Regions from separate parts of the Pseudarthrobacter sp. 05T312 genome, predicted to be linked through region 1. Evidence: predicted binding sites of a transcription regulator. Region 1 holds the regulator's gene; each other region holds the start of a gene.
The links. Region 1 encodes LexA, which represses DNA repair genes until DNA is damaged. Its sites were predicted from a motif close to TCGAACANNTGTTCGA; they were not measured.

Region 1 (10,000 bases):
TACCGGCAGCTGCGCCTCGAACGCGTGGTCCTGGCCGGGCTTTGGTCCGAGGGGACGCTGGCCGACGCCGAAAACTCACTGCGGGAGCTGGCGGCCCTGGCCGAGACGGCGGGCTCGGAAGTCCTCGACGGACTGGTGCAGCGCCGCGACAAGCCGGACCCCGGGACGTTCCTGGGTTCCGGCAAGGCGCAGGAACTCAAGGACATCGTCACGGCCACCGGCGCGGACACCGTGGTGGTGGATGCCGAACTGGCACCCTCCCAGCGCCGTGGCCTGGAAGACATCGTCAAGGTCAAGGTCATCGATCGAACAGCGCTGATCCTGGACATCTTCGCCCAGCACGCCAAGAGCCGCGAAGGCAAGGCGCAGGTGGAACTGGCGCAGCTGGAATACCTGCTTCCCCGCCTGCGCGGCTGGGGTGAGTCGATGTCCCGCCAGGCTGGTGGCCAGGTGGGCGGCGCCGCCGCGGGCATGGGCTCCCGTGGCCCCGGTGAGACCAAGATCGAACTCGACCGGCGCCGGATCCGGACGCGCATGGCCAAGCTGCGGCGCGAAATCGCCGCCATGAAGCCGGCACGCGAGACCAAGCGGGCCAACCGACGGCGCAATGAAGTACCCTCCGTGGCGATTGCCGGCTACACCAACGCCGGCAAGTCCTCGCTGCTCAACCGGCTCACCGACGCTGGGGTCCTCGTGGAGAATGCGCTGTTCGCCACCCTTGATCCCACGGTCCGCAAGGCTGAGACCGCTGACGGCCTGGGGTACACGCTGGCGGACACCGTCGGGTTCGTCCGTTCGCTGCCCACCCAGCTGGTGGAAGCCTTCCGCTCCACCCTCGAGGAGGTGGCAGACTCGGACCTGATCCTGCATGTGGTGGACGTGTCGCATCCCGATCCGGAAGGGCAGATCGCCGCGGTCCGGAAGGTCTTCAGCGAAGTCGACGCGCGCAAGGTGCCGGAGATCATCGTCCTGAACAAGGCCGATGCGGCGGACCCCTTTGTGGTGGAGCGGCTCAAGCAGCGCGAGCCTCGGCACGTCGTGGTTTCGGCCCGCACGGGGGAGGGCATTCCGGAACTCCTGAAGGCCATCAGTGAGTCCATTCCGCGGCCATCGGTCAAGATGGAGCTGCTCATTCCGTACGACCGCGGGGACCTGCTCAGCAAGCTCCACGAGTCCGACGCCGAAATCCTCAGCCTGGACCACGTTGAGGCAGGCACCAGGGCTGCCGTGATGGTCCGGGAGGGCCTCGCGTCTGAACTGGAACCATTCGTCGTCAATGACTGACCCCGCGGCCGGCGAAGCTGCGCAGACGGCGGGCGAGCAGTTCGTTATTGAACTGCTCGACCGCGCCGTCGCCGGCATGGGCGGACAAAGCCGCACCGGACAACACGAAATGGCCCGCCAGGTGGCCCGGGCCATCGAAACGGGCAACCACTTGTTGGTCCAGGCAGGCACCGGCACCGGCAAATCGCTCGCCTACCTGGTGCCGCTTATCGCCCATGCCCTGGAAAGCAACAAGCCGGCCCTGGTGTCCACGGCCACGCTGGCATTGCAGACCCAGATTGTGGGCAGGGACCTGCCCCGGCTCCTGAAGAACATCACGCCGGCACTGGACCGGCCGGTCAAGGTTGCCCTGGTCAAGGGGCGGTCCAACTACGTTTGCCGCCACAAGCTTGAAGGCGGGTTCCCGTCAGAGGAGCCCTCGGAAGGTCAGCTCTTCTCCCTGGGAGAGGACACCAGCGTTCCACATTTCGCTGCTTCCGTGGGCGGACCATCGTCGCAGCTTGGCAAGGAAGTGGTGCGGCTCCGCGAATGGGCTGAAAAGACAGCCACCGGCGACAGGGACGAGCTCCTGCCGGGTGTGACCGACCGTGCCTGGCGCCAGGTTTCCGTGACGTCGATGGAATGCCTGGGGGCACAGAAATGCCCAATGGCCGCCGAATGCTTCAGCGAACTCGCCCGCCAGGACGCAGCCGACGCCGATGTGGTGGTGACCAACCACGCCATGCTGGCCGTCAGCGCGTTCGAGGGACTCGCGGTCCTGCCCGAATACGACGTCGTGGTGGTGGACGAAGCGCACGAACTGCAGGACCGGGTCACTGGCGCCGTGTCCGGACAGTTGTCCGTGGCTATGGTCCACGCTGCCGCTTCGGGTGCCCGGAAACATACCGCCATCACCGTTGATGCCCTGAACGCCGCAGCTGCAAACCTGGAGCTGGCTCTTGCCGGCGCGCCGAACGGTCTGCTTCCCAACGGGCTGAACGATGAACAGCTCGACTGCGTGGACCAATTGCGTGAAGCGTGCCGGGCCGCGTTGTCCGATTCCAAAGGAGACAGCAACACCACAGCCGACGGCGGGCGGCAGCTGGCGCGTTCCCGGCTGATGCTCATCCTGGAACTCTGCGAAAGGCTCATTGCTGCACGCGAGAACCGCGAAGTGGTGTGGTTTTCCCGCGCCAGCACCTTCGACCCCGGCCAGGGATACTCACCGCCCGATGACAGTGCACCGGTGCTGATCAACATAGCCCCACTATCCGTCGCCGGGAGGCTGCGGGAGGGGCTTTTTGCGGACCATACCGTCGTGCTGACCTCTGCCACCCTGGCCATTGGCTCCGCCTTTGAACCGGCGGCCGGGGGACTGGGCCTGGTAGGCGACGGAGCCCCCAGCTGGACGGGCGTGGATGTTGGCTCGCCCTTCGACTATCCCAAACAGGGCATCCTCTACGTCGCCGGCCACCTGCCCAAGCCCGGCCGCGGCGTGTCACCGGAAGCGCTGTCAGAACTCGAAGCACTCATCAAGGCATCCGGTGGGGGCGCCCTGTGCCTGTTCTCCTCGCGTCGGGCCGCCGAAGAGGCCGCCGATGCCCTCCGGCCCAAGCTCAATATGACTGTTCTCTGCCAGGGCGAGTCGACCATGACCGCCCTGGTGAAGCAATTCGCCGACGAACCGGACACCTGCCTCTTCGGAACCATGTCCCTGTGGCAGGGCGTCGACGTTCCCGGAGGATCCTGCCGGCTGGTGGTGATAGACCGCATCCCCTTCCCGCGGCCGGACGATCCCCTCATGACGGCGCGTTCGCGTGCCGTGGCGCAGGCAGGGGGAAACGGCTTCATGTCCGTTTCCGCCACCCACGCGGCCATCCGGCTTGCGCAGGGCGCCGGCCGCCTGATCAGGTCTACCGGGGACAAAGGGGTGGTGGCTGTCCTGGACTCACGGCTGGCCACCGAACGCTATGCGGGATTCCTGCGCGGGGCGCTGCCCCCGTTCTGGGCCACCACCGATCGCGCCAAGGCGCTGGCTGCGCTCACCCGGCTTGGTGCAGACGCTTCCTGAGAAACCGCCGGACAACGCCTGCGCGGATGCCGCGCAGGCGTGCGCAGGCTAGAGCGAACGCAGGACTGAGACGACCTTGCCCATGATGGTGGCGTGGTCGCCCAGGATTGGTTCGTACTGCGTGTTCTGGGGGAGCAGCCAGGTGTGTCCGTCGCGCTGGCGGAACGTCTTCACGGTCGCCTCGTCGTCCAGCAGGGCAGCAACAATGTCCCCGTTGGCAGCGTCAGCCTGCCGCCGCACCACCACCCAGTCGCCGTCGCAAATGGCGGCGTCCACCATGGAGTCACCGGCCACCCTCAGCATGAAAAGTTCGCCCTGGCCCACCAGCTGGCGGGGCAGCGGCATGACGTCTTCCACGAGCTGTTCGGCGAGGATGGGGCCGCCGGCGGCAATCCGGCCCACCAGCGGAACCATGGCCGTATCCAGCGCGGTGGGCAGTTCGGTGACCGTGGCGCCGCCGCCCGCAGCCTGCGGCGCAGGAGACGCGCCGGCGCCTTTGCCCCCGCCGTCGAGCGTGAGCGGCATCAGCACTTCCATGGCGCGCGGCCGCTTGGGGTCGCGGCGCAGGTAACCCAGCTTCTCCAACTGTGAGAGCTGGTGGGTCACGCTGGACAGGCTCGCAAGGCCGACGGTATCGCCGATCTCGCGCATGGAGGGCGGATAACCGTTCTCGTTGACCGAGCGCTGGATGGTTTCGAGGATCTTTTTCTGCCGTGGGGTCAGGCCCTTGGCTGTCCTCTTGGATTGCGGGGCGGTCCTGCCCCCGGCGGCTGCTGCTGCCATATTCGCCAATGCCTTTCGCTTGCCGCCGGATCTTCCGTGTGCCGCTGTTCCACAGTGCCGCCGGAAGGACTCCCACTGTCATTGTCAGACCCTGCTGTTCAACTTCAGTGGTGGATGTTCTGTGGTTTCAAAACTAGGCCAGCCACATTGCTTTTTCAAACATTTGTTCTAGCGAGTCTCGACAATGTTCGTTGATAGGTGCTAAAACTTAACAAGCAAAGTTCGAACATGTGTTCTAACCAGCAGGTGCCCCATTCGAATACGCGGCCGGGAGAAGTCCGGCGCGATATGAACGGCAAGGCAGCAGCGGGCGGACACCCGGGCAGCACGGCAAGTCCAGGAGGGCTTAGTTCATGTCAGCTTTATCTCTTCACCAGGTTTCACCTTCGTCCGCACCCCTGCGGCTGACCCGCCGGGGGAGGATCGTCCTGATCGGAGTTCCGCTCGTGCTCCTGGCTGTACTCCTGCTGTCGCTTTCAGGCCTCTTCCACTCCCCGGCCAAGGCCTCGGACTCGGCCGCCGACCTTGCCGTGACGCCCACCGTCACGGTGACCGTGCAGTCCGGCCAGTCGCTGTGGGCCATTGCGGGCGCCGTCGCTCCGGACCGGGACGCCCGCGACGTCGTGGCGGACATCGTCCAGCTCAACAACCTTGACGCCGGCACCGTCCTTCCAGGCCAGCAGCTGTTCGTTCCCACGCACTGAGTAGCTGCCACGGCGATCCGTGTGGTGCGCTGCAGGCACCGCCTCGCTCCTGGCCGTGCCCGGAGCGAACAGGAACCGTCACATTTTCCGGCGGTTGCCGCGGCAACTAAACTGTTCAGGTGAACCAGCAGCTAGAACGTCTGAACCGGCTTCCCCTCCGCAGCAACCTTCGCGGACTGACTCCCTATGGGGCTCCCCAGTTGGACGTCCCCATCCTGCTGAACGTCAACGAAAACACCCATGGTGTTCCTGCCGATGTGCGGGCCGCCATCAGCGCCGCCGTTACCGAAGCCGCCGCGGGCCTCAACCGCTACCCGGACCGCGAGTTCACAGCGCTCCGGAAGGCCCTGGCGGAATACCTCGGGCATGGGCTCGACGAAACCAACCTTTGGGCAGCCAACGGTTCCAACGAGGTCCTGCAACAGATCCTCCAGGCCTTCGGCGGTCCAGGGCGCACGGCCCTTGGCTTCCCGCCCACGTACTCCATGTACCCACTGCTGGCCAGTGGAACGGACACGCAGTACATCACCGGGGAACGCTCGGAAGGCTACGATCTCAGCGCTGAGTCCGCAGCCCGCCAGGTCAAGGAACTGCAGCCGAACATCGTGTTCCTCTGCTCGCCCAACAACCCCACCGGGACCGGGCTTGGGCTGGACGTCGTGGAGGCCGTCTACGAGGCCGGTGCGGACAGCCAGGCCATCGTCATAGTCGATGAGGCGTACCACGAGTTCGCGCACGACGGAACGCCCAGCGCGCTGACGCTCCTGCCCGGCCGTGAGCGGCTGATCGTGTCCCGCACCATGAGCAAGGCGTTCGCCCTGGCGGGGGCCCGGCTCGGCTACATGGCTGCTGCACCCGAGGTCACCGACGCCCTGCGCCTGGTCCGCCTGCCGTACCACCTGTCCGCCATCACCCAGGCCACCGCCCTGGCCGCACTCGAACACCGCGAAGCGCTCATGGCCGACGTCGAGGACATCAAGAAGCAGCGGGACCGCATCGTGGCCGAACTGACCAGGATGGGCCTCAAGCCCGCCGCGTCGGACTCCAACTACGTGTTCTTTGGCGGCCTGGAAAATCCGCACCAGGTCTGGCAGGAACTGCTGGACGCGGGCGTGCTCATCCGGGACGTGGGCATCCCGGGCCACCTCCGGGTCACCGCAGGCACTGAGGCGGAAACCACAGCCTTCCTCACGTCCCTGGAACGCATCCTTGCCGGCCACGCCGCGCTTCACGCCTAGACTTGATACTGCGGCGCTGGTCGCCTTGAACCACTCCTTCTCCCACTAAGGATCCTTCACCATGAGTCCAACCGGATCGAATACGGCTGCTGCCCGGACCGCCCGCATGGAGCGTGCCACCAGCGAGTCCTCCGTACTCGTGGAGATCAACCTCGACGGAACCGGCGTATCGGACATCGATACCTCGGTGCCGTTCTACGACCACATGCTGACCGCCCTGTGCAAGCACTCGCTGATCGACATGACGGTCAAGGCCACCGGCGACACCCACATCGACGTCCACCACACCGTGGAGGACGTCGCCATCACTTTCGGCGAGGTCCTCCGGACTGCCCTGGGCAACAAGGCAGGCATCCGCCGGTTCGGCGAAGCCACCGTGCCGCTGGATGAGGCCCTTGCCAATGCGGTGGTGGACGTGTCCGGCCGCCCGTATCTGGTGCACGGGGGTGAGCCGGCGGGCCAGGAATACCACCTGATCGGCGGCCACTTCACAGGGTCCCTGACCCGCCACGTGTTCGAGGCCATCACCCTGCACGCCGGCATCTGCCTGCACATGAACGTGATTGCCGGCCGGGACCCGCACCACATCGTCGAGGCACAGTTCAAGGCCTTTGCCCGCGCCCTCCGCGCCGCCGTCGAACCGGATCCCCGGGTTGAGGGCATCCCGTCCACCAAGGGTGCGCTGTGAGCGGGCAGGTCCTGAAGGACGGGGCAATCATCGACCCGTCGGCGTCGCGCAGGCTGCCGTCGCCGGAGGGCAAGCCCACGGTCACGGTGCTGGACTACGGGTCCGGGAACGTCCGCTCGGCCGTGCGCGCGCTGGAACGTGCCGGCGCGGAAGTGGTCCTGAGCGCCAAGCCGGAAGACGTGCTGAACGCGGACGGCCTGGTGGTGCCGGGCGTCGGCGCGTTCGAGACCGTGATGCGCGAGCTCAAGGCCGTGGACGGCATCCGGCTCATCGGCCGGCGCGTGGCAGGCGGCCGCCCGGTCCTTGGGATCTGCGTGGGCCTGCAGGTCCTGTTTGAAGCCGGCGTCGAACACGGCACCGAAGCGCAGGGCATCGGCGAATGGCCGGGCAAGGTGGAGGCACTCCCCGCCGAAGTTGTTCCGCACATGGGCTGGAACACCGTCAAGGTCCCCGAAGGCTCGAAACTCTTTGCCGGCGTCGAAAACGAACGGTTCTACTTCGTGCACTCCTACGGCGTGCAGGAATGGAACTTCGACGTCATCCAGCCCCGGATGGCGCCGCCCCTGGTTACCTGGTCCGAGCACGGCGGACCGTTCATCGCCGCCGTAGAAAACGGCCCGCTCTGCGCCACCCAGTTCCACCCCGAAAAGTCCGGCGATGCCGGTGCGCGGCTCCTGCGCAACTGGGTGGAAGGCCTGCGCAAGCCGGCCGCCGCTGACTCCGGCGCCCCGGCCGCCGACGCCGGCAGTGACGCCTAGATGTGGCCCGTACTCCTGACGGGCCTCGCCGGCCTGCTGATTGGCGGCGGCATCTCGTTCCGGCAGCAGCGCAAGCCCCTCTGGACCCAGGTGGCCTTTTATGTCCTGGCCGCCATGTCGCTGGTCGCCGCCTACCTGCTCACGCTGCCGGCCGGCTGATCCAGGGGCTCCGCGGCGCTGCCTGAGCGCGCCGACTTCCACCCGCCTTTGCCCGAAACCGAAGAACCAACACCGAGGATGAGTATGACCACCGCACATGACCTGCCGGTACTTGAACTGCTGCCTGCCGTCGACGTCGTCAACGGCCAGGCCGTCCGGCTGGTCCAGGGCGAGGCAGGAAGCGAAACCAGCTACGGAACGCCCCTCGAAGCGGCGCTGAACTGGCAGCAGCAGGGCGCCGAATGGGTTCACCTGGTGGACCTTGACGCAGCGTTTGGGCGTGGCTCCAACGCCGACCTGCTCCGCGAGGTGGTGGGCAGGCTGGACATCAAGGTGGAGCTCTCGGGCGGCCTCCGCGATGACGAGACCCTGGAAGCAGCCCTCGATTTGGGTGTGGCACGCGTCAACCTCGGGACCGCGGCACTGGAAAACCCGGAGTGGACTGCCCGGGCCATCGAGCGCTTCGGCGACAAGATCGCCGTCGGCCTTGACGTCCGGGGGACCACCCTGGCCGGCCGTGGCTGGACGAAGGAAGGCGGGGACCTGTGGGACGTGCTGGGCCGCCTCGAAGAGGCCGGCTGCGCCCGCTATGTGGTGACCGATGTGACCAAGGACGGCACCCTGCAGGGCCCGAACGTTGAACTCCTGCGCCAGATGGTGGAGAAGACCGGCAAGCCCGTGGTGGCCTCCGGCGGCATCTCCAGCCTGGACGACCTCAAGGTCCTCCGCTCGCTGGTTCCCCTGGGCGTCGAAGGCGCCATTGTGGGCAAGGCCCTCTACGCCGGAGCCTTCACGCTGCCCGAAGCCCTCGACGTCGCCGGCCGCCGCTAGGCGCGGGGAAGCAGCCCGGCCATGCCCAGCTCCGAAGAACCGGTAAACCCTCCCGCCCGCCACCTGCCCGGACACATCGCGGCGGCGCTGGCAGGCGCCGGTGGTGCCACGGACTCCGCGGGCCAGCCATGGGCCGGCCGCAGCCTCGCCGGTGAGGACGCAAAGATCCACAACTTCGAGGACGACGACGGAACGGCCGACGTCGGCTACCTCGCCGCAATTGCCGCGCTCCGCCAGGGGCGGGGCGACGAGGCTGACGTCGTTGCGTCGCTGGCCACGGCCCGGGTTTTCATTCCCATCGTGGCGCAGCTGGCTGAAGAGGCAGAAACAGAGCACGGGCTGCACGCTGACAAACAGGCGGATATGGCGCTGGTGACGCTGAAGGCTGCGGACGGACGGACTGCGCTGCCGGCCTTCACGTCGGCGGACGCATTGTCCGCCTGGCATCCCGAAGCCCGTCCGGTGGCCGTCTATGCCGCCCGCGCGGCGCTCTCGGCCGTCGCCGAAGGGGCAGAACTCCTGGTCCTGGATCCGGGCGCCGACGTGACGTTCGTGGTGCGCAGGCCCGGTGTCTGGGCCCTCGCCCAGCAGCATGGCTGGACCCCTTCCTACGGTGACCAGGAGCTGGCCGCCGAAATGGGCACCGCTGCCGCCGGCTTCGCGGCTGTCCGCGGCATCGAGCTGCTGCCCGGCAGGGGAGTGGCCGCCATGGCCGCCGACGGCTCTGTTGTTCCAGGCGGTGGTGCCGGGCCGGAGCTGCAAGTGGTGCTGTACCTTGAAGACGGCCTCGACGCTGCCGGTGTGCAGGAGCTGGTGGCCGGCCTGCAGGCGGAGTGGTCCCGGAATGTATTGTTTGGGGAGCGCGTCGATTCCCTTGAAATCAAACTGAGGCGCGCGCCCGACTAGCCGCCAGCCGGATGGGTGATCCCCGCCGGGGCTGCGGCGCATCCGAAGGACCGCTTTCGTGAATTTCGCTCTCTACCGGGAGTTGCTTGCCGTTCGGCCCATCCGCCGGCTGCTGCTGGTGGGCATGGTTGCCCGGATCCCGCACTCGGCCGCCGGCGTTCTGCTCACCCTGCACATCGTCCTCACCCTGGGCCAGGGCTATGCCGCCGCCGGTGCCGCCGCGGCCGTCATGACCATCGGCATTGCGCTGGGTGCGCCGTGGCGTGGCAGGCGCGTGGACACCGTGGGTCTTCGGACCGCGCTCATTCCATCGGTGATCTCGGAGACGGTGATCTGGTCGGTGGTGCCCCACGTGTCCTACCAGTGGCTCCTTCCGCTGGTCTTTGTGGGCGGCCTGCTCACGCTCCCCATCTTCAGCGTGGTCCGTCAATCCCTGGGCGTCCTGGCGGAGGGCGAGCAGCGCCGCACCGCGTTTGCCCTCGACGCCATCACCACCGAAGTGGTCTTCATGATCGGCCCGGCCGCCGGCGCCGTGGTGGCCACCAGCGGCTACACCACCGCAGGACTCACGGTGGTGGGCGTTTCGACGTCGCTCGCCG
Region 2 (10,000 bases), on a different contig from region 1:
AGAACCGGCAGGACCTGCGCGACCTTCCCGTCGAGGGACTCTCCGAACTCCTGGCACACGCCGCCCGCGCGGCCGCCGTCACGGTGTCCCGCCCGGGCGCCAACCCGCCGACCCGGGAGGAGCTCCACGGGGCAGAAGGGGAAGGGGCTTAGTGGGGCGCTAGAGCTGCGGGACGCAGGGGCCGCTGCCCAGCAGGGCCAGCCCGGCGCGGTCACCGGCAGCGAAGTCCCGGACGCCCATGTTTTCGGCATACATCAGTTGGGCCGGATCGTTGACGTGGTCCAGGCCCAGCACGTGTCCGAGCTCGTGCATGATGATGGCGCGGACCTCGGCGGCGCCGTCCGGCCTGCCGGCGATGATCCCGGCAAGGTCGGGGGCATCAAGGCGCACCTGCCCTGCTTCGAGGACCAGCGGCTGGCCGGGGACCTCCACGTAGGCGCTCCCGCCGAGGCTGGCGACGTTCCCTGCAAGGCCGGGGGTCTCAACAGGCGTTGACCAGGCAATGAGAAGCGGCACCCACCGCTTTCCGTAGCGGTCCGGCTGGAACGCCGACCGGTCATCTGACGGCGCTTCCGTCGTCGGTCCGTCATCGACAAACTGGAGCCCGGAGGCCTGGGAGACTGCTGCCACAGCCTCCCGGATCAGGACGTCGCCACCAGGCAGCGCGTTGTCCGGACGGACAACATAATGGACCGGGCGGCACGGGTCGTACGCAATGACCGGCTGGCTTGCCCTCGGCGACTCCTGCAGCACAAAGGCGGTGGAGCCTGTGCTGGCCGGCGGCGTGCCCAAGGGCGCGGAAGCGGCTTCATATCCCGGCGGCGGCATTTTCGCCCCCGGCAGGTACGGGGCCACGGCAGGAAGGACCAAGCGGTCGAAGAGCGCCGGTGAAAAGTACAAGCAGGCAACCAGGGCGATCCCCAGGACCGTCCGCACCCGGATGGACCGCCTGGACCAGCTCCGCGTCCCGGGCCGTCCCCGGAACTTCTTCCGGCGCCGTTGAGAGGGGGTGGGGGCCCGCCAGGGTGAAGCAGCCTCCGCCCTGCCGTACGCTTCGTCGATGGCCCATTGCGGGATGCGTCCGCTGGGGGAACGCCGGACGTTTGGCGGGGCGTAGCCGTCCGGCCCGTCCTGTTGCGAATCCCTGCCATTTCCGTAACCGTGCACCGGCATCCCCCTAGTCCCGGCCGCCTGCCGCCGGCCAACCCTCCCAGCCTAAAGGCGGGTTGCCCGGTCCTGCCGCGGGAAAGGCGCAGGATTCAAGCAAGAAAGACGGCCGCGCCGCTTCCGGGCCGAAGCGCACCCGACGGCCCCATCGATTGCTCCGTAGATGCCGTTATGGGGGCTCAAAAGGGCGTTGACGGAGCAATCGATGCGCTTTTACTCCTGCCCGAGCCCGGCGGCGGAGGTCTTCACGGTGGAGACACTGTTGAGGGCCCGCAGGTCGAAGATCCCGTTGATGTCGGCCTGCTTGGTGGTGCCAGCGGTGACGCCGTCGGCCAGGAGCTTCTGGTAGGTGCCGGCGAGCGGGTCCACCGTGAACACAATGTTCTTCAACGAGCGGTCAATGACGTCCGCCGTCAGTTCGGCGCCGGCGGCTTCCTTGAGGGCTGAATTGATCACGGTGGCCTTGTCGGAGGCTGATGCGCTGTTCAGCCACTCGACCGATTTCGCGTGGCCCTTCAGGAGCGCCTTCACGGTGTCGGGATGGTCGGCGGCGAACTGCCGGTTCACGATCAGGATGGTGGTGGGGAATTCGCCGGGCTTGCCGGACAGCGAACCATCCCACAGGTCCTTTTCATCCACCAGCACCCTGGCTCCGGCGTTCAGCACCAGCCGTGACGCCCACGGCTCAGGCAGCCACGCGCCGTCGAGCTTTCCGTCCTGGAACAGCTTGAGGGTCTGGGCGTTCTCCGTGGGGTTGATGGCCACGTCACCGCTGCCGTCCACGTTTGTTTTGTATCGCTGGGATGAAAGCCACGCGCGCAGGGCCACGTCCTGGGTTCCGCCGAGCTGCGGGGAGGCGAGGGTCTTGCCCTTGAGGTCGGCGGCGGAGGTGATGTCCGGCTTGACCACCAGTTGCGCTCCACCGGCGGCGGCGCCGGCGATGATGTTGACCGACTGGCCCTGGCTCTTCACGAAGGAATTGATCGCCGGGTTGGGTCCGATGTAGGTGGCATCGATGGCGCCGGCATTCAGGGCCTCGATGGCTGCGGGACCGGCGTTGAATACCTGGGTGCTGAGCTTGGTGCCGCCGAGCTCATCCTTGATGAAGCCTTTGCTGACGCCCACGAGGGCCGGCGCGTGGGTGACGTTCCCAAAGTAGCCAAGCTTCAGCTCGGCCGCTGGGTTGCCGGCAGGCGCGCCCTCCTGCGTGGCCGCAGGGGCGCTGCTGTTAACCGAGGAAGCGACGGCGGCACCCCCGCCGATGAGGGCCAGGACGGCTGCCGCGATTCCGATTTTTAGGCCACGCGGGCGGGCGTATTTAGCGGGCTGCCCGGCAACGATCCGGGTTGAACCTTGCTGCGTCTGCGGATTCTTGTCCTGCGGGTTGGCCATGGGAACTCCTCTGCTGGGGGCGGATGCTGAGACGAGGTTACGGACGGCCCGGCGGCCCCACAATCAATCCCGTAGCGGGCGTTCACGGGACGACGCGAACGCTCAACGCGGCGTCGCAGAGGGTCAAGAAACGTCCCGGAACGTCTTATCCGCGGCCCCGCGGATGCCAGGTAATAAGACACGTTCCTATTTCCATTTGATAGGCCGTTTCCAGTTGGCACTTCCTGAAATATGGTGATAACCATCACGTCACGTGGGCGTGAATAACAGATGTGGCATGGGGGCCCGGAGCGAGAGGCAGGGGTGGATTCCTTACGGCCGGCTTTTTGTGCAGCGCCGGTTTGAACAATCAGCAATTCGAACAAAAAACAATGTAGGAGATTCTCATGTTGCTTTGGATCGCTATTATCATCGCCGTTCTCTGGCTCCTCGGACTGCTCGCAAATATTGGCGGGGGCCTGATCCACATCCTGTTGGTGATCGCCGTGGTGGTGCTGATCTTCCACTTCATCCAAAACAGGTCCCGGGCCTAGCGCCAACAGGTTTCCGCCGCCCGCCCTCCGGCCGGCGGCGGAAACCGGGGCCTCAGGCCGCCTTGACCACGGGGAGTTCGTCCCAATGCGTGGTGTACCGGGGCGAGCGCATGCCCCGTTTCATGGTCCAGTCCAGGCCGGATTTGATGCCGGCGTGTCCCAGCCCTATTGAGCCGCGCCCGAAGCGATGGCTCACATTCTCCAGCAGGGGGCCGATGCCGCGTTCCTCGTGCCGGTTCTCGAACGGCGCCAGCGGTGGCTGGTTGCCCGTGGGCCGAAGGTCGGTGAGCATCAGGCCCGCCTTGGCGTACTTCAATCCTTCTTTGATGTTTGGCAGCAGCGCGTGCGCGGCCCGGGTGAGCAGCAGCGGGTCCGCGGTGGGCATGGGCAGCGGGACGCAGACGGACGGATAAGCCTGCTCGTTGTCCCGGAAGGGCGAAGTGGCAGCGAAGGCTGTCAGGACCTTGGCCTGCAGCCCGTGCTTGGACAGCCTGGCACTGGCCTGCTGCCCGTAAACGCTGAACACCTCCCGAAGTCCGGCGGCTGTTGTTACCGGAGTGGCAAAGGAGCGGGAAAAAATCAGCTGGTCCCGGCCGATGCGCTCTTCCTCCATGGGGATACAGGGCGTGCCCCGCAGTTCCAGGACGGTGCGCATCAGCACCACCGAGAACTTGTCCCTGATCACGACTGGATCCGCGCCGACCAGGTCCTGGACCGTGAAGATTCCCAGCACGTTGAGCCGTTTGGTGAGCCGGCCGGCAATGCCCCAGATCTCGTCCACAGGCAACCGGGCCATTAGCAGTTCCCGGACGTCAGCCGGTACCGCCTCCCAGAGGCAGACACCGCCGAAAGCGGGATTGTTCTTGGCCCACTTGTTGCAGAGCTTGGCCAGGGTCTTGGTGGGGGCGATGCCCACGCAGACCGGCACCCCGACATGCCGCCGCACCGCCTCTTTCATCCGGCGGCCCAGCACCAGGAGGTCGTCCGGGCTGCCCTTTACGCCCAGGAAGGCCTCGTCGATGCTGTAGACCTCCAGCCACGCCGAGTACCTGCCCAGCAGCTCCATGACCCGTGAGCTGATGTCGCCATACAGCTCATAGTTGCTGGACTTAGCCACCAGGCCCCACTCCTTGGCCCTCGGCGCAAGCTTGAACCACGGCTCGCCCGTGGCGATGCCAAGGGCCTTCGCCTCGGGGGAGCGGGTCACCGCGCAACCGTCGTTGTTGGACAGCACCACCAGCGGGCGGCCTTCCAGCGAGGGGTCGAAGGCGCGTTCGGCGGAGGCATAGAAGCAGTTGACGTCCACGTGCGCGATCTGGGGCATCTGCCGCATGGGGACCGGCTTAGGCACTGCGCTCCCTAGACATGATGCAGGCACCTGGTGGCCACGCCCCAGATGGTGAGCTCGGACAGTGCGGGTACGCGGATGTCCGGGTACTTTCGGTTCTCCGCCTGCAGCACCACGCCGGTGCCGGTGATGCGCAGGCGTTTGACCGTCAGTTCCCCGTCCAGCACCGCGATCACCACGGACCCGTCCTTGGGTTCAAGGGCGCGGTTGACGATCAGCTCGTCGCCGTCGCTGATGCCTGCTCCTTCCATGGAATCCCCGGTCACCCGCACCACGAAGGTGCTGGTGATGTCCTTGATCAGGTGCGCATTGAGGTCGATCCGTCCGTCGAAATAGTCCTGGGCGGGCGACGGGAAGCCAGCTGCGACCGCCACGGGCGAGATCAGCACCGAAAACAATGAGGCGCCCGCATCTACCACGCGGGGACCGATAATAACGCCCACAACACACCTTTATTCGAATATATGTTCGATAGGTTCAGTGTAGCCCCGGCGACTGACATCGGGCACCCAGGCGGAGGCGCCTGAACCAGGGCGGGCGCCTCCAGCCTTGGGCCGCTGCGCGGACGACGCCGGCCCAACCCCCACGTAGACTTGCAGGATGCGGTTGGTGGCAAGCGATATTGACGGAACGATCCTCGGACACGACGGAAAAATCAGCGACCGCACCATCAGGGCCTTCCACGCCTGCCGCGACGCCGGCGTCGAACTGGTGTTTGTGACCGGCCGCCCGCCCCGCTGGCTGCACCCGCTCGAAGAGCAGTTGGGCCACACCGGCCGCGTGATCTGCTCCAACGGTGCCGTGGTCTGGGACCTCGAGGCGGACCGCCTGGTCTCCGCGCGCACCCTGGCCATCGACACCGTCCTGGAAGCCCGCCGCATCATCAAGGCACTCCGCCCGGCTGCGCTGTTTGCCGCCGAAACGCTCGCCGGCTTCCATCTGGAACCGGGCTTCATCGAAAACGAATCCAGCGAACTCCTCGCCGAGTTCACCCCCGCCCCGCTGCGGGACACGCTCACGGACGAGGACGCCGTAGTCAAATTCCTCGCCATCGTCCGCGAGGGCACCCCGGACGACTTCCTCGCCGAGGTGGCGCCCGCCGTCGAACACCTGGCCGCCACCACCCACTCATCACCGGGCGTTGCCATGCTGGAACTGTCCCTGCCCGGCGTGAACAAGGCCGTCACCCTCGCTGAATACGCGGGCGCACTGGGCATCGACGCCGCCGACGTCGTGGCCTTCGGCGACATGCCCAACGACATTGAGATGCTCCGCTGGGCCGGCCACGGCTACGCGATGGCCAGCGGCCATCCGGATGCCATCCGGGCTGCGGGGCAGCAGGCGCCGCATTTTGACGACGACGGCGTCGCTCAGGTTCTGGAGGCGCGGCTCGCCGCGCTGGGCGTCCAGTTCTCCTGACCCTGCCGTGCGGGTCCGGCACCCCCAACTTCACAGCTTGCGCTCACCTGGCGTTTACCTTCCCGCCGTAGCGTGAAGCGTGGAGAGCAGGCACCCTCCCGCCGGCTCGATAAGGGGGCAACCATGGCAAGAAACGTCAGGCAGCACGCGGCCGACGCGCCGCTGCGCAAAGCAACGCCCGCTCCGCACTGGAAGCAGCTGCGCCAGGGGGACCGGGTCCGGGTCCAGTTCGCGCCCGGGTTTGAGGCGGGCGGCGTGGTGGACACCATTACGGCGGACCACACCGCGGTCTGGGTCCACCTGGACGCCGGCCGCGGGCGCACCCTGCTGCACTGCGGCGATGGCGTGGACATCGTTCCCTGCGGCGAGACCGGCTGCCTGGACTGACGGCGGGTTCCACCCGCGGACGCTGGCGGTAGGCTCGCAGTGTGAGCCTGCCTTTCTTTGAGCACCCTGACGACGCCGGGCGGCAGCTTCCCATCGGGATGGCCCACCGGGGATTCTCGGCTGAGGGCCTGGAAAACTCCATGGCCGCATTCCGGGCCGGCGTCGAGCTCGGTTTCCAGTACCTCGAAACGGACGTGCACACCACCGCGGACGGCGTGCTGCTGCTGTTCCATGACGAAACCCTGGACCGCGTCACGGACGGCAGGGGCAGGGTGGCTGAACTGCCCGCTACGGAGGTGGCAAAAGCCCGGATCAACGGCCGGGAACCCATCCCCACGTTCGACGAACTGGTTGCCCAGCTTCCCGACGCGCGCCTGAACCTGGACGTGAAGGACTGGCGCTCAGTCCACAGCACTGCTGCCGCGATCGAGCGGCACCAGGTACATCACCGCGTGCTGGTCACCAGTTTCTCGGACCGGCGGCGGCGGGCTGTACTCAAGCTGCTCAGCCGCCCGGTGGCCTCGTCGGCCGGGGTAGCCTCCAACGCCTTGTTCACGCTGCTGGGACCCATCCTTCCCGGGCCGGTATTCCGCCTGCTGATGCGCAGGGTCCTCAGGGACGTGGATGCCCTGCAGGTGCCCGTCCGCTACGGGCGGGTTCCCGTTGTCACCCCGGGCTTCATCCAGCGCGCGCATGACCTGGACCTGGTGGTGCACGTGTGGACCATCAACGATGCGGGCGAAATGCACCGCCTCCTCCAGCTGGGCGTGGACGGCCTCGTCACGGACCGGGCGGACCTGCTCCGCGATGTGCTGCGCACCCGCGGCCTGTGGCCCACCGGCCCGGGGGGCGATGGCACCCCGGGTGCCGCCGGCTAGGCGCGGTCCTCTTCGGTGGGCGCCGTGGCGTCCCCAGCGAGGCCGTCGTCGTCCGCTGCCCTGTCCTGCTCCCCGTCACTGTGCGCAGCGCTGCCGCCTGCCTCCTCGGCGTCCCCACCCAGCGGGCTGCTGGAGACCGGGTCCGGGGAGGCTGCCGTATCGGGGCCGGGCGCCTTCTGCTTCTCCGCCTCCATCGCATTTGAGCCTTCGCTCAGCGATGAGTGGACTTCCACGTCATCGTTCGGGTCTGCCGGGTCGGGCACATCCGTCTTCTCCGTCGGTTTGGATGTCCCGGCCAGGTCCTCCATGGCGTTTTCTGCTGCCTTGCCGATGCTGTCGCCGATTCCCATGTGACTGCTCCTTCCGACATTGCGTGCCGCCCGCCCCGCGGCGTTCCGGCCCTACTCCTCCAGAATTATCAGCATGCTTACAATTAGTCCAGTGCTGGGGAAACGAACCGCAGCCGGAGAGGAAGGAAAGCAATGAGCACTTACCATCCGGAAAATGACCCCGCCAACCCCGACCGCCCGGGGAAGGACCAGGCGGGCGCCGCCCAGCCCGGCCTGGCCGAGGAGCGCAGCAGGGAATCTGCCGGCTCACCGAACCCGGATCCGCTGGAAGGCAATATCACCGGCCTGGAGCCTGGCGGGGGAGTCCCGCCGGGGGAGACGCCGCCGGCGGAGGGCCAGATGAGCAGGGACCAGGGCCACTCCGAATAGCGCCTGGACGGTCAGCGGCGCGGTGGGCATAAAGCGCGCCGCCCCGCGGCCTGCCCCCACGTTGTTTCAGGAAGATTCTGCGCGCCGGCGGACGGCTCGTGATTCCGGCTGGCCCGCCAGCTGCCGCTCCAGTCCGTCCACGTCGAGGCGCGTATTCCAGCTGGCCCAGTCCTTGGGCCGCACCGAGGGCCGGCCCAGCAGGTACCCTTGGCCGGCGCTGATGCCGAGCTCGGTGAGGACCTTGAGCTCACCCACGGTTTCGATGCCCTCGGCCACCAGGGTGATGCCGATCTGGTCCGTGAAGTCCACCAGGCAGGCAGCCAGTGCCCGCTGCAGTCCGTCCTTGTCGACGTCGCCGATCACGTTCCGGCCCACTTTGAGGAAGTCGGGCCGCAGGTGGATCATGCGGGACAGCGCGCCGGCTCCCGTGTGGGTGTCATCGACCGCGATGCGCAGCCCTTTTTCCCGGAGCGGATTGATGGCGGACAGGAACTGCAGGTATTCCTCTTCCGGAATGTCCTCGGTCAGTTCCAGCACCACCCGGTGGATGGGAAGTTCAATGTGGTCGAACAGTTCCGGCAGCCGCGGGTCCATGCAGGACGTGGGCGAAATGTTGAGCGACACGTACAGGTTCGCGGGCAGGTCCCGTGCGGCCGCTGCCGCGGATCCCAGGGCAGAGAACTCAAGGTTGGCACCCAGGCCCACGGCGGCGGCCTCGGCAAACCACAGCTCGGCGGCCGCGCCGTCGTCGCTGACGAAGCGGGAGAGCGCTTCGGCGCCCACCACCGCTTTCCCTTCCAGCCCGTAGATCGGCTGGAAGGCGGTCATCAGCATCTGGTTTTCGAGCAGCGCACTGATCCGGGAGGTGCTGCGGATTGCATCCAGCTGCTCCGCAAACTGCGGCGGAAGCGCGGGCGGCGTCAGTCGCATCTCCCTGGCAGCCTCCAGGGTTTCCACCATATTGGCGTCGCTGCGCCGGGTCTCGAGGAGATACTCCAGGAGGGCCCGTTCGGGCACGCCGGGATTCTCATCGAGGCTGTTGCTCAGCCGCTGCCGGACGGCGGCTCCCGCAGGATCCGTATCCGCCAGCACGGCGGCGATAATTCCCCATGCCTGTACCCGAACCGACATTAGCAACGCCCCCAGTTGACGAAGTAATGACCTGATGGTCCAAAAATGTTCAAATGTCCAAACGCCTTATAAAAGAACGGTGCTGTCAACCTGATTTCCAGGGCGGCGAATAAGCAGACACCGCACGCTGATCGTATAACGGCGGCCGGAAAAGCGCAGTAGTTTTTGCGTTACTGGTTAGCGCTTTCCTGCTGGTCAGCCAGCAGTTCCGGAATCTGTTCCGGGGGAACGGGGCGGCTGAAGTAGTAGCCCTGGGCGCTCCGGCAGCCCAGGCCGCGCAATATGTCGGCCTGCTCCGCCGTTTCCACGCCCTCCCACACCGCTTCCAGCCCGCACGCCCGCACCAGTTGCAGGACTGCCGCCACCAGGGCGGGCTGGTTGGGATCGCTTTCCAGCCCGGTGATCAGCGACCGGTCCACCTTGACCCGGTCCACCGGCAGCCGGCGAAGGTAACTGATGGAGGAGTAGCCGGTCCCGAAATCGTCGATTTCGATGCCCACGCCCAAGCCGCGGAGTCCGCCCAGCGAATACCGGTCCAGCTCGTTGCCTTTGACGATTGCCACTTCCGTCAGCTCCAGGACAACCTGTTCGGGCCTGACGCCGGTCTCCTGGAGTGTGTTGCGCACGTCCTCGATGAACTGCAGGCTTTGCAGGTCGGTGGCGGAGATGTTGATGCGCACGGAGAACCTGCTGTCCACCAGGGAGGCATCAATCCAGGCCCGCAGCTGCTTCACGGCGGTCTTGAGGACCCAGAGGCCCAGTTCCGAGATCAGCCCCGCCTCCTCGGCGAGGGGGATGAATTCGTCCGGCATGATGAAGCCGCGGGTGGGGTGGTTCCACCGGACCAGCGCCTCCACGCCCTCGATCCGGCCGCTGCCAAGCTCCACCACAGGCTGGTAGTACAGCGTCAGGGCATCGTTCTTTATGGCGGCCCGCAGGTCGTCCACCAGCTGGCTGCGGAGCCTGCGCATCAGCAGCAGCGCCGGCTCGAACCGGTGCAGCTTGTTCTGGCCTTCGGCCTTGGAG
Region 3 (10,000 bases), on a different contig from region 1:
GCAGAGGAAGATCTCGGTGGAGTCCGGCGCGGCGATGCCCTGGAACACTTCCTCGTCCGCCTGGACCTTGCGGGCCACCACGGGGGCCTTGAGCTGCTGGGCGCGGGCTGAGGCGATCACGGGGGAATCGACGTCGAATCCCAGCGCCGCGATGGCCGGCTCAGCGTGCTGCGCCGCCTGCTCGTTGATGATGACCCGGGCCTGCCCCATGGTCCACAGCTGCACGTCCTTGGTACGGTGGCGGCCTTCGAACTGGAACCCGAGCTGGCCCAGGAGCTTCTCCAGCTGGGCGGTATCGTCCGCTTTGACCTCGGCGAAGTTGAAGCCGGCGGGCTCGTTGACCTTGGGCAGCGTGGCAAGTTCCATGGGATAGCGACGGCGGAGCGCGGCTGCGGTGCCGGGTGCGGCTTCGGTGCCGGCGAGCCATTTGGCACTTTGCTCCTCCAGCCAGATCAGGGACCGCATGGCATCCACCGCGGTGCGCTCGACGTCCGACTGGCGGAAGACGTCGTTGAACACCTCGAGCGAAACCGGCCCGGTGTAGCCGGCGCGGACCACGTGGCCCATGAACTTGGCCAGCTCGAACTGTCCCTCGCCCGGGAACACGCGGTAATGGCGGCTCCAGGACAGGACGTCCATGGAGAGCTTGGGGGCGTCCGCCACCTGGACGAAGAAGATCTTTTCCGGGTTGATGTCCTCGATCGGGGCAGTGTCCCAGTCGCGGGAGAGGATGTGGAAAGAGTCCAGGCAGGTGCCCAGGTTGGGGTGGTCCACCATGTCCACCAAACGGTAGGCATGCTCGTAGTCGTTGACGTACTTGCCCCATGCCAGGGCTTCGTAGGCGACTTTGACGCCGTGGTCCCCCGCCAGGTTTGCCAGCTGCGCCAGCTGTTCGGCGCGGACGCCGTCATCGTCGATGGTGGCGGTGGCCACGTTGGAGCAGACCAGGATGGTGTCCATGCCCAGGCGCGCCATGAGCTTGAACTTGGCCTCCGCGCGCCGGAGGTTGGCCTTGAGCAGGTCCGGGGTGACGCCGTCGAAATCGCGGAAGGGCTGGTACAGGTCCAGGCCGAGGCCCAGGTCCGCTGCCATCCTGCGTACGTCCTCGGGGCTCAGCGGTGAGGTGACCAGGTCCTGCTCGAAGATCTCAATCCCGTCAAAGCCGGCGATGGCGCAGGCCTGCATCTTTTCCTTCAGGGTGCCGGAGAGGCACACGGTGGCGATTCCGGTGCGCATCAGGCGGCCACCGCCTCGGCGGCCACAAGCTCCAGGAAGTGGGAGCGCATGCGTTCCGGGTCAGCTTCCAGCCCGGTGAAGATCCGGAAGGCGTCGGCTGCCTGGCCCACCGCCATCCGGCCGCCGTCCAGGACCTCGCAGCCCTTGGCGCGGGCGCCGCGGACCAGTTCGGTGTCGATGGGGCGGTAGACGATGTCCGCCACCCAGTGCCGGGGCTCCAGCAAATCCATATCCAGCGGGACGCCCGGGTGGGCTGCCATGCCTACCGGCGTGCAGTGCACCAGGCCGTCGGCCACGCGCATCAGCTGCGGCAGCTCCGTCGTCGTGCGTGCCGTCACGGTGCTGTCCGGGAAGAAGCCTGCCAGTTCGGCGGCCCGCGCCGCGGCGCGCTGCGGATCCATGTCCACCAGGTCAAGGGATTGCACACCTGCGCTGAGGAGGGCGTAGGCGACGGCGGAGCCGGCACCTCCTGCGCCGAGCTGGACCACGCGGTCCAGCCGCGCGCCGGGCAGGCCGGATGCCAGGGCGGCAGCAAAGCCGGAGAAGTCCGTGTTGTGGCCGATGAAGCGGCCGTCCCGGATGACCACGGTGTTCACGGCACCGAGCCGCCGCGCGTCCGGGCTGACCTCGTCCAGGTGCTGCAGGACCAGCTGCTTGCAGGGATGGGTGATGTTCAGGCCGTTGAAGCCCAGGGTGCGGGCACTGTCCAGGATGGCGCCCACCGATTCCCCGGTCAGCCCCAGTTCCAGCAGGTCGATGGGCCGGTACAGGTAGCGCAGGCCCTGCACGTCACCTTCCCGTTCGTGCATGGGCGGCGTGAGCGATGGCGTGACGCCGTCACCAACCAGTCCCACCAGGTAGGACTCAGTTCGAATGCTCATGCGTGCAGCTCCTTTGGTACGGCACCGGGCAGGCGCGGACTCAGGCCGCGCTGCGGGGTGATAGGGATTACAGTACAACAGATGTTCACTTATCGCACTTATGTTCTTTATACGAACAAACGGGTGGCGAGAAGTGGGCGTGCGCCGAGCGCGCTATCGCTGCGGCAGCCGGGCCGCCAGCTCGGCGGCAGCCTCCTGCAGCAGGGGAACATGGGCGATCAGGTCCGCCAGGTCCAGCCGGAAGACGGGAACCGCCGTTGCCAGTGACGCGAAGGCGTGACCCTGGCTGTTGAGCAGCGGCACGGCAACCGCCCGCATGCCGGCCTCATTCTCTTCATCCATGACGGCGTACCCCTGCCGGCGCACCTGGGCAATCTCGGCCCGGAACGCCTCCCGGTCCGTGATGGACTTCCCGGTCAGCGGCTCAAGCGGCAACTCTGCGAGGAGCTTTTCGCGCTCCGCATCCTCGGCGAATGCCACCAGGGCCTTTCCGACGGCGGTGGTGGACAGGGATCCCAGGTGGCCGGGGTCGCTGGTCACCCGGAAAATCTGCGGGCCGTCCACCTTGCTGACAGTGAGATGGTGGAGGCCGTCGCGGACGCTGAGGATGGTTGCTTCACCGGTTTCGGCAGTCACCCTGCGCAATACCGGCATGGCCGTGCCGGCGAAACCGTGGTGGTTGGAAACGCGCTGGCCCAGCTGGAAGATCCGGAGGCCGAGGTGGTACCGGCGGCCATCCGGCTCGTAGTCCACGAATCCATCGCGCGCCAGTGATCCGAGCAGGCGGTAGGTGGTGCTGAACGGCAGTTCCGCCCGGCGGGATATTTCGGCGGCACTTGCACCGCGGGGCTCCTCCCCCAGCAGCACCAGCAGTCCCAGGGCTTTGCCCACCATGTCCGTGCGGTCCGCCGCCTTCCTGGCCCCCGCCCTGGTTGCACCCTCGGGCTCTTCGGCCAGCGCGGCTGGGTCCGGCTGAACGTCGTCGTTCATTGTGGCTTGGTTCACACTCATGCTTCGATATTGCCACAATGTGAGAGCTATTTCTAGATGGTGATTATTTTCTTGACAGGTGACTGTCCTCACAGTCATAGTTTCTGTATCGCACAAGTAGCTCCCACCATGTGGCTACCCCTGCCGGGTCTTTCTACCGGACTCCAGCCGCATCCCCGCCCGCACCAAGGCAACGGCGGCTGCGGACCCCAGATCCATCCGCGACAATGTCGTCACACCAAAGGAACACCATGAGCCAGACACTTCCGTCCGCCGGGGAGGGCGCCCTCACCCACGCCGGGACGCCCAAGAGGGCCGCCGTCGCCAGCTTCCTGGGCAGCGCCGTCGAATACTATGACTTCTTCATCTTCGGCTCCGCCGCAGCACTGATTTTCCCCACGGTCTTCTTCCCCAACGCCGATGCCAACGCATCCATCATGTCCTTCGCGACCTTCGGGTTCGCCTACGTGGCACGTCCCATCGGCGCGATCATCCTGGGCCACTTCGGCGACCGCGTGGGACGCCGGAAGGTCCTGATGTTCACCCTGCTGCTCATGGGTGCCTCCACCTTCATCATCGGCTGCCTGCCCGACTTCCACACCGTTGGCTGGTGGGCCCCGGCGCTGCTGGTGCTGGCCCGCCTTTGCCAGGGCCTCTCCGCGGCAGGCGAGCAGGCAGGTGCGTCCTCCATGACCCTGGAGCACGCCCCGGACAACCGCCGCTCCTTCTTCACCTCCTGGACCCTCACCGGCACCCAGGGCGGCCAGATCCTCGCGGCCCTGGTGTTCATCCCCGTCCTGGCACTGCCGGATGAGATCAAGTACGGCATCGGCTGGCGCATTCCCTTCTGGCTCAGCGCCGTGGTGGTCGTGGTGGCATTCCTCATCCGCCGCACCCTGCACGAGCCGCCCGCGTTCGAGGAAGCCCGGAAGAACGCCGAGATCGCCAAGCTTCCCGTGGCGGACCTGCTCAAGGGCCACTGGCGCGACGTCCTCCGCGTTATCTGCTGCGCCTTCATCGCCGCCGTCTCCACCGTGTTCGGCACCCTCGCCATCAGCTACGCCAAGACCGTGGCCGGCGTGGACGGCACCACCACCCTCTGGCTGGTCGTGGCCGCCAATATCGTGGCCCTGGGCACGCAGCCGCTCTTCGGAATGCTGGCGGACAGGATCGGCCGCAAGCCCGTCTTCATCTACGGTGCCCTGGCCAGCGCCATCCTGACCCCCGTGTTCCTGCTCAGCCTGGAATCCGGCAGCGTCGCGCTGATGTTCCTTGCCGCCATCGGCTACTTCTCCGGCGGCTATGCAGCAGCCAACGCCGTCTGGCCGTCCTTCTACGCCGAGATGTTCAGCACCAAGGTCCGCTTTTCCGGCCTGGCCATCGGCACCCAGCTGGGCTTCCTGATGGCAGGGTTCGCCCCGGCAATCGTCGCCGCCATGGGCGGCATCAAGCCCGGCGGCTGGGTCCAGATCAGCATCTTCACCGCCATCATCTGCGCCGTCGCAGCCGTATCCGCCCTGACGGCAAAGGAATCCTTCCGGACGCCCACCAAGCTGCTCGGCCTGAAGTAGGCCGTCCGCCGCGCACAGACTGGCCCGGTTTTCAGGCCGGAGAGCCCGCCATTCCCCCAAATGGCGGGCTCTCCCCCGTTAAAACCGGACCCGTCTGCGCGGACGCGCCGCTGCGGCTACCGGCCGGTCTCCAGCACCGAGGCGAGGTCGAAGTTCACCGGCTCCTCCAGCTGCGCATACGTGCAGGATTCCGGGTCCCGGTCCGGCCGCCAGCGGTTGAACTGGGCGGTGTGGCGGAACCGGTCGCCCTCCATGTGGTCGTAGCGGACCTCGACCACCAGTTCGGGCCGCAGGGGCACGAAGGACAGGTCCTTCCCGGCACTCCAGCGGCTGCCCTCGGCGTTGCGCGGCGTCCGTTCGCCCTCCTCCTGCTTGGCCCAGGCCCAGGGGTGGTTGTCGAAGTCCGTCACCAGCGGCTGCAGCTCCTGGAACAGCTCCTGCCGGCGCTTCATGGGGAAGGCGCCAATCACTCCCACGCTGGCCAGGCCGCCGTCGTCCTTGTAGAGCCCCAGCAGCAGCGAGCCGATGGCGTCCGGCCCGCTCTTGTGCAGGCGGTAGCCGGCCACCACGCAGTCCGCGGTCCGCTCATGCTTGACCTTGAACATCACCCGCTTGTCCGGCTCGTACCGGCCGTCCAGCCGCTTGGCCACGATGCCGTCCAGCCCGGCCCCCTCGAACTGCTCGAACCACTGCGCGGCGGTGTCCTTGTCCGTGGTGGCGGCGGTGAGGTGGACGGGCGCCTTGCTGCCGGCGAGCGCCTTCTCCAGCGCGGCCCGACGCTCCGAAAAGGGCCGCCCGGTGTAGTCGTCGCCGCCCAGGGCCAGGAGGTCGAAGGCCACAAAGCTTGCTGGAGTCTGTTCCGACAGCATCTTCACCCGGCTGGCGGCGGGGTGGATGCGCTGCTGCAGGGTATCGAAATCCAGCCGGTCCCCCGACGCCCCCACCAGGATGATCTCGCCGTCCACCACGCAGCGCGGGGGCAGGTTTTCCTTGAGCGCGGCCACCAGTTCCGGGAAGTAGCGGGTCATGGGTTTTTCGTTGCGGCTGCCGATTTCCAGGTCATCGCCGTCACGGAAAATGATGGACCGGAAGCCATCCCATTTGGGTTCGTAGCTGAGGTCTCCGGTGCCGGGGATGCCGTCGATGCCGCTGACGGCCTTGGCGAGCATGGGCGGGACGGGCGGCATCACGGGAAGTTCCATGTGCCCATTCTTGCCCGGCCGGCGGCCCGGGCGGTAGGGCGGCGCGCCCGCTTCAGGCCGCCAGCAGCCACACGACCAGCACCAGCGCCGGTGCAGCGGCCGCCGTGGAGAGCAGGATGGTCTCCCGCGCCACGGCCACCCCGCGCCCATACTTGCTGGCGAACAGGAACACGTTCTGGGCCGAGGGCAGCGCAGCCATGAGCACCACCCCCAGGAGCATGTGGTGGTCCAGGTTGAACAGGAAGCGTCCGACGACGTATGCCACGGCAGGCATCGCAGCGGACTTCAGCGCCGTGGCAGTGAGGATTTCGGCCGTGTGCCCGCCGCTCCGGAGCATCCTGGTGCCGCGCAGCGACATGCCGAAGGCCAGCAGCACCACCGGGACAGCAGCACCTCCGAGCAGGGTGAGCGGCGCCATCACCGGGGCGGGCAGCTCCACGTGGAACGCCGCCAGGACCACACCCAGGAGCGAGGCGATGATCATCGGGTTGCGGAAGGGCTGCGTGAGCATCAGCCGGGGCGAGAACCGGCCGGCTTCCGAGAGGTCCAGCAGGGTCAGGACCAGCGGGGCGAACAGGAGGAGCTGGACCAGCAGGACCGGGGCCACCGGGGTTGCATCCCCCAGGGCATAGAGCGTGATGGGGATGCCGATGTTGTTCGCGTTGACGTAGGAGCCGGCCATGGCACCCACTGCGGTCTCGGCCAGGGGCCGCCGGAACCAGATCCGGCTGGCGGCCACGTATAACAGCGCGGTGGCCGCCGCCGTGATCATGGCCAGCGGAACATAGGCGGAAAAGACCACGGACAGGTCCGATTTCAGCACCACCGTGAACAGCAGGACCGGGTTGGTGATGAAGAAGGCGGTGCGGGTCAGGGCGTTGATGGTGGGTTCATCGCCCAGGCCGCAGCGCGCCGCAAGGTATCCGACGGCAATGACGACGCCGATCACCGCCAGTCCGATCAGCACACCGCCCACGTGGGGTACTTCCTTCCCGTTCCGCCGTGCACCACCGCAGGAAGGCAGTACTACAAGTTCACAACTTATCGAATAAGGAGCGCTCTGCCAGCACGCGTCCACGGACTGGCCTTCCCCGCCGCCCGTCGTCGTGCTTTGTGAAAAGATCAACCATGCGCGCCATGCAACACTCCAGCAAACTCCGCAATGTCCGTTACGAACTCCGCGGTCCCATCCTTGAGGCCGCCAAGAACATGGAGGCTGAAGGGCACCGGATCCTCAAAATGAACCTCGGGGACACGGCACCTTTCGGGCTGGAAGCGCCCGAGTCCGTAGTGGTGGACATGATCCACCACCTTCGCGGTGCCCAGGGCTACAGCGATTCCAAGGGAATCTTCACGGCCCGGACCGCCATCTCGCAGTACTACCAGACCCGTGGCCTGATGAACATCGGGGTCGAGGACATCGTGGTCGGCAACGGCGTCAGCGAATTGATCTCCATGTGCCTGCAGGCCTTCATGGAGAACGGCGACGAAATCCTGGTTCCCGCCCCGGACTACCCCCTGTGGACCGCCGCCGTGACCCTGACCGGCGGCAAGGCCGTGCACTACATCTGCGATGAGGCGGACAACTGGTGGCCGGACATGGCCGATGTTGAAGCGAAGATCACCAACCGCACCAAGGGGATCGTGATCATCAATCCGAACAACCCCACGGGCGCCGTCTACCCACGGCACATCCTGGAACAGTTCGCCGGCCTGGCCCGGAAGCACAACCTGGTCCTGTTCTCCGACGAGATCTACGAGAAAGTGCTCTACGGCGACGCCACGCACATCCATACCGCGGCCGTGGCCGAGGACGTCTGCTGCCTGACCTTCAGCGGCTTGTCCAAGGCCTACCGGATGCCCGGCTACCGTGCGGGCTGGGTGGCCATCACCGGCCCGCTGGCCGCCACCGCCGCCTACCGTGAGGCCCTGGAACTGCTGGCGTCGCTGCGCCTGTGCGCCAACGTTCCCGCGCAGCACGCCATCCAGACCTGCCTTGGCGGGTACCAGAGCATCGACGCGCTGGTGAAGCCGGGCGGGCGGCTGCGCGAGCAGCGGGACCTTGCCCACAAACTCCTTACTGCCATTCCCGGCGTCACCTGCGTCCCGGCGTCGGGCGCCATGTACCTGTTCCCGCGCCTGGACCCGGACCTGTACCCGATCGAGAGCGACGAAAAGTTCGTGCTGGACCTGCTCCGGGACCAAAAGATCCTGGTTTCCCACGGTTCGGCGTTCAACTGGCCCGCGCCGGACCACTTCCGTTTCGTCATCCTCCCCTCGGTGCTTGACATCGAGGAAGCCGTCCGGCGGATTTCCACGTTCCTGGCCGCCTACCGCGGCGGGGCAGCTGCCTGAAACCGGGCGGGCGCGAAGAACTAACCGCGCCCTAACCGCGGTGAAACCGGCGCGCAACATTCCCGGCCCACACTGGTAGTGCAGGCAAGAGCCGGCACCAGCTCCAGCCAGGAGGCCCCGCGATGTTGAAGAAAGCGACCACGCATGTAACACGAGTCCGCGCCCTGGACCAGCTCCACCGCGGCGATGAAATCGAAGCCCGCCTGTCAGTGGGGCCCTCCTATGACGACGTGGTGATCCGCCGCGGCAGCGTGCAGGAAACAGCGCCCGGTATCGGCGTGGTCTGGATCCTTGACCGCATCAGCGGGGTGCGCAAAGCCATCAATACGGACGAGTGCAGCGTCTGGCGGCTGGCATAGCGGGACCGGGAAGACGGGTGCGGGCGTAGTCAGGAAGGACTGTCCGCAACCTGCCCCTCCTGCCGGTGCTGCGCCAGGGACTGCAGCCACTCTATGGTGGCGTCAGTGACCGGGTGGGCGGCCCCCAGCGACTCAAGGAACTCCCGTACCTCAACCATCTCCGCTTCCCTCCGGACGGCATGCAGCCGAGTCCCCTCAAGCAACCGCGCTACCAGCGCATCGCCTGACGGGCCAAGTTCCGCTGCGATCTGGCTGATGATCCAGTCTTTTGCCCCGGCCGCCTCGGCGGCCGTGACCGCCTCCAGCACAGCCGCGGCCAGCCCCTTCATGAACACGCTGCGGAGCAGCTTCCGGCCGGCCGCAGCACCGGCTTCGCCGCCCGCGCCGGCCGCCGGAATACCCCATCCGGTGAAGAGTGACAGCAGAGCATCGGCCCCCGTGCCGCTAATCAGCAGGGGCGAATTGATCCGCCCGCGGGGAACGGGCGCCAGGATGGCGACGTCGGCGAACAGGACTCCGCCCCTGGCGGCCCGTTCCGCGAGCTGCCGCTTTTGGCCCGGTGCCACGGTGTTCAGGTCCGCGAAGATGGCTTCCGGGTGCATGGCGGCCAGCGCCTCCGCAAGGACGGTGTCCGCCGCGGTGCCGCCCACCAGGCTGATCACCAGGCCGGCGCCGGCCACCGCTTCGCTGACACCAGGAGCCCGCAGCACCCCTGGCGGGACTGCCTGGACCACCGGGTCCGTCCCCGTCACCCGCAATCCACGGCCGGCCAGGTCCTCGGCATAGATGCTCCCGGCTTCCCCCAGGCCCAGGACGGCAACAGCGGGGCCGGCCGTTTCCGCCTGCCTAGCGGCCACCGGCGGCAGCGGTCCGCCAGCCGCCGTGGTATTCGGTTCGGGCTGTCACCGCATAGGGGGCGGGGCTGACGACGGCCCGGACACTGATCTGTTCATGCGGTTCCACGGTGGTCTTCCGGGATCCGCCGTCGGGTTCGCCCCAGACAACCCGCACCTCGGTACCGATCTCCACGTTGGGGTCCACCGTGGCCAGCGAGAGGCCGCGGCGTTCGTTGGCCGTCACGCCGGTGAAGAGCGACAGGCCCACCCCCGTCCCGTCGGCGTCGATGACGGAGTCGTAGTTGGACGACCCATAGTTGGCGTTGGGGACGTCGAAGAACTGGTAGCCGGGCTTGTCGCGGTCCAGGAACGATGCCCAGATGGCGGCCAGGTCCTCGTCGTTCCAGGCGAGGGTGACCTTTTTCCGCTGCGCGGCGGGGTCGATCTGCTGGAGGGCGTCCCTGCCAATGAAGTCGTGGTCGAATTTCACGAAGGAGCCATAACCCAGCTCCCAGGGGGTCAGGTAGTAGTCCTCGATGTTCCCGGAGACAAACGAGCCGGCGAGCGCGT

Region 2: AC1DIP_RS18370 (LexA family protein) is a predicted target of LexA. The motif match lies at 4,897-4,912, and genes of this name have one in related genera.
Region 3: AC1DIP_RS09485 (shikimate dehydrogenase) is a predicted target of LexA. The motif match lies at 2,191-2,206, and genes of this name have one in related genera.

Annotation. Positions count from the first base shown of each region.
Region 1 covers NZ_JBFTLY010000023.1:35,838-45,837, forward strand. The annotation lists gene hflX (GTPase HflX) at 1-1,284, shown strand, start outside; gene AC1DIP_RS20745 (ATP-dependent DNA helicase) at 1,277-3,334, shown strand; gene lexA (transcriptional repressor LexA) at 3,383-4,117, opposite strand; gene AC1DIP_RS20755 (LysM peptidoglycan-binding domain-containing protein) at 4,471-4,821, shown strand; gene AC1DIP_RS20760 (histidinol-phosphate transaminase) at 4,941-6,059, shown strand; gene hisB (imidazoleglycerol-phosphate dehydratase HisB) at 6,121-6,747, shown strand; gene hisH (imidazole glycerol phosphate synthase subunit HisH) at 6,744-7,505, shown strand; gene AC1DIP_RS20775 (hypothetical protein) at 7,506-7,664, shown strand; gene priA (bifunctional 1-(5-phosphoribosyl)-5-((5-phosphoribosylamino)methylideneamino)imidazole-4-carboxamide isomerase/phosphoribosylanthranilate isomerase PriA) at 7,749-8,495, shown strand; gene AC1DIP_RS20785 (SseB family protein) at 8,517-9,401, shown strand; gene AC1DIP_RS20790 (MFS transporter) at 9,460-10,000, shown strand, end outside.
Region 2 covers NZ_JBFTLY010000019.1:24,039-34,038, forward strand. The annotation lists gene AC1DIP_RS18340 (PfkB family carbohydrate kinase) at 1-152, shown strand, start outside; gene AC1DIP_RS18345 (matrixin family metalloprotease) at 160-630, opposite strand; gene AC1DIP_RS18350 (hypothetical protein) at 716-1,003, shown strand; gene AC1DIP_RS18355 (ABC transporter substrate-binding protein) at 1,381-2,559, opposite strand; gene AC1DIP_RS18360 (lmo0937 family membrane protein) at 2,946-3,092, shown strand; gene AC1DIP_RS18365 (Y-family DNA polymerase) at 3,145-4,425, opposite strand; gene AC1DIP_RS18370 (LexA family protein) at 4,452-4,883, opposite strand; gene AC1DIP_RS18375 (Cof-type HAD-IIB family hydrolase) at 5,041-5,859, shown strand; gene AC1DIP_RS18380 (hypothetical protein) at 5,983-6,246, shown strand; gene AC1DIP_RS18385 (glycerophosphodiester phosphodiesterase family protein) at 6,288-7,124, shown strand; gene AC1DIP_RS18390 (hypothetical protein) at 7,121-7,474, opposite strand; gene AC1DIP_RS18395 (DUF6480 family protein) at 7,607-7,843, shown strand; gene AC1DIP_RS18400 (EAL domain-containing protein) at 7,910-8,974, opposite strand; gene AC1DIP_RS18405 (putative bifunctional diguanylate cyclase/phosphodiesterase) at 9,145-10,000, opposite strand, start outside.
Region 3 covers NZ_JBFTLY010000005.1:81,499-91,498, forward strand. The annotation lists gene AC1DIP_RS09480 (bifunctional sugar phosphate isomerase/epimerase/4-hydroxyphenylpyruvate dioxygenase family protein) at 1-1,236, opposite strand, end outside; gene AC1DIP_RS09485 (shikimate dehydrogenase) at 1,236-2,117, opposite strand; gene AC1DIP_RS09490 (IclR family transcriptional regulator) at 2,271-3,128, opposite strand; gene AC1DIP_RS09495 (MFS transporter) at 3,359-4,678, shown strand; gene AC1DIP_RS09500 (ATP-dependent DNA ligase) at 4,795-5,880, opposite strand; gene AC1DIP_RS09505 (AEC family transporter) at 5,933-6,856, opposite strand; gene AC1DIP_RS09510 (aminotransferase class I/II-fold pyridoxal phosphate-dependent enzyme) at 7,009-8,235, shown strand; gene AC1DIP_RS09515 (hypothetical protein) at 8,358-8,594, shown strand; gene AC1DIP_RS09520 (DUF1932 domain-containing protein) at 8,624-9,451, opposite strand; gene ligM (vanillate/3-O-methylgallate O-demethylase) at 9,441-10,000, opposite strand, start outside.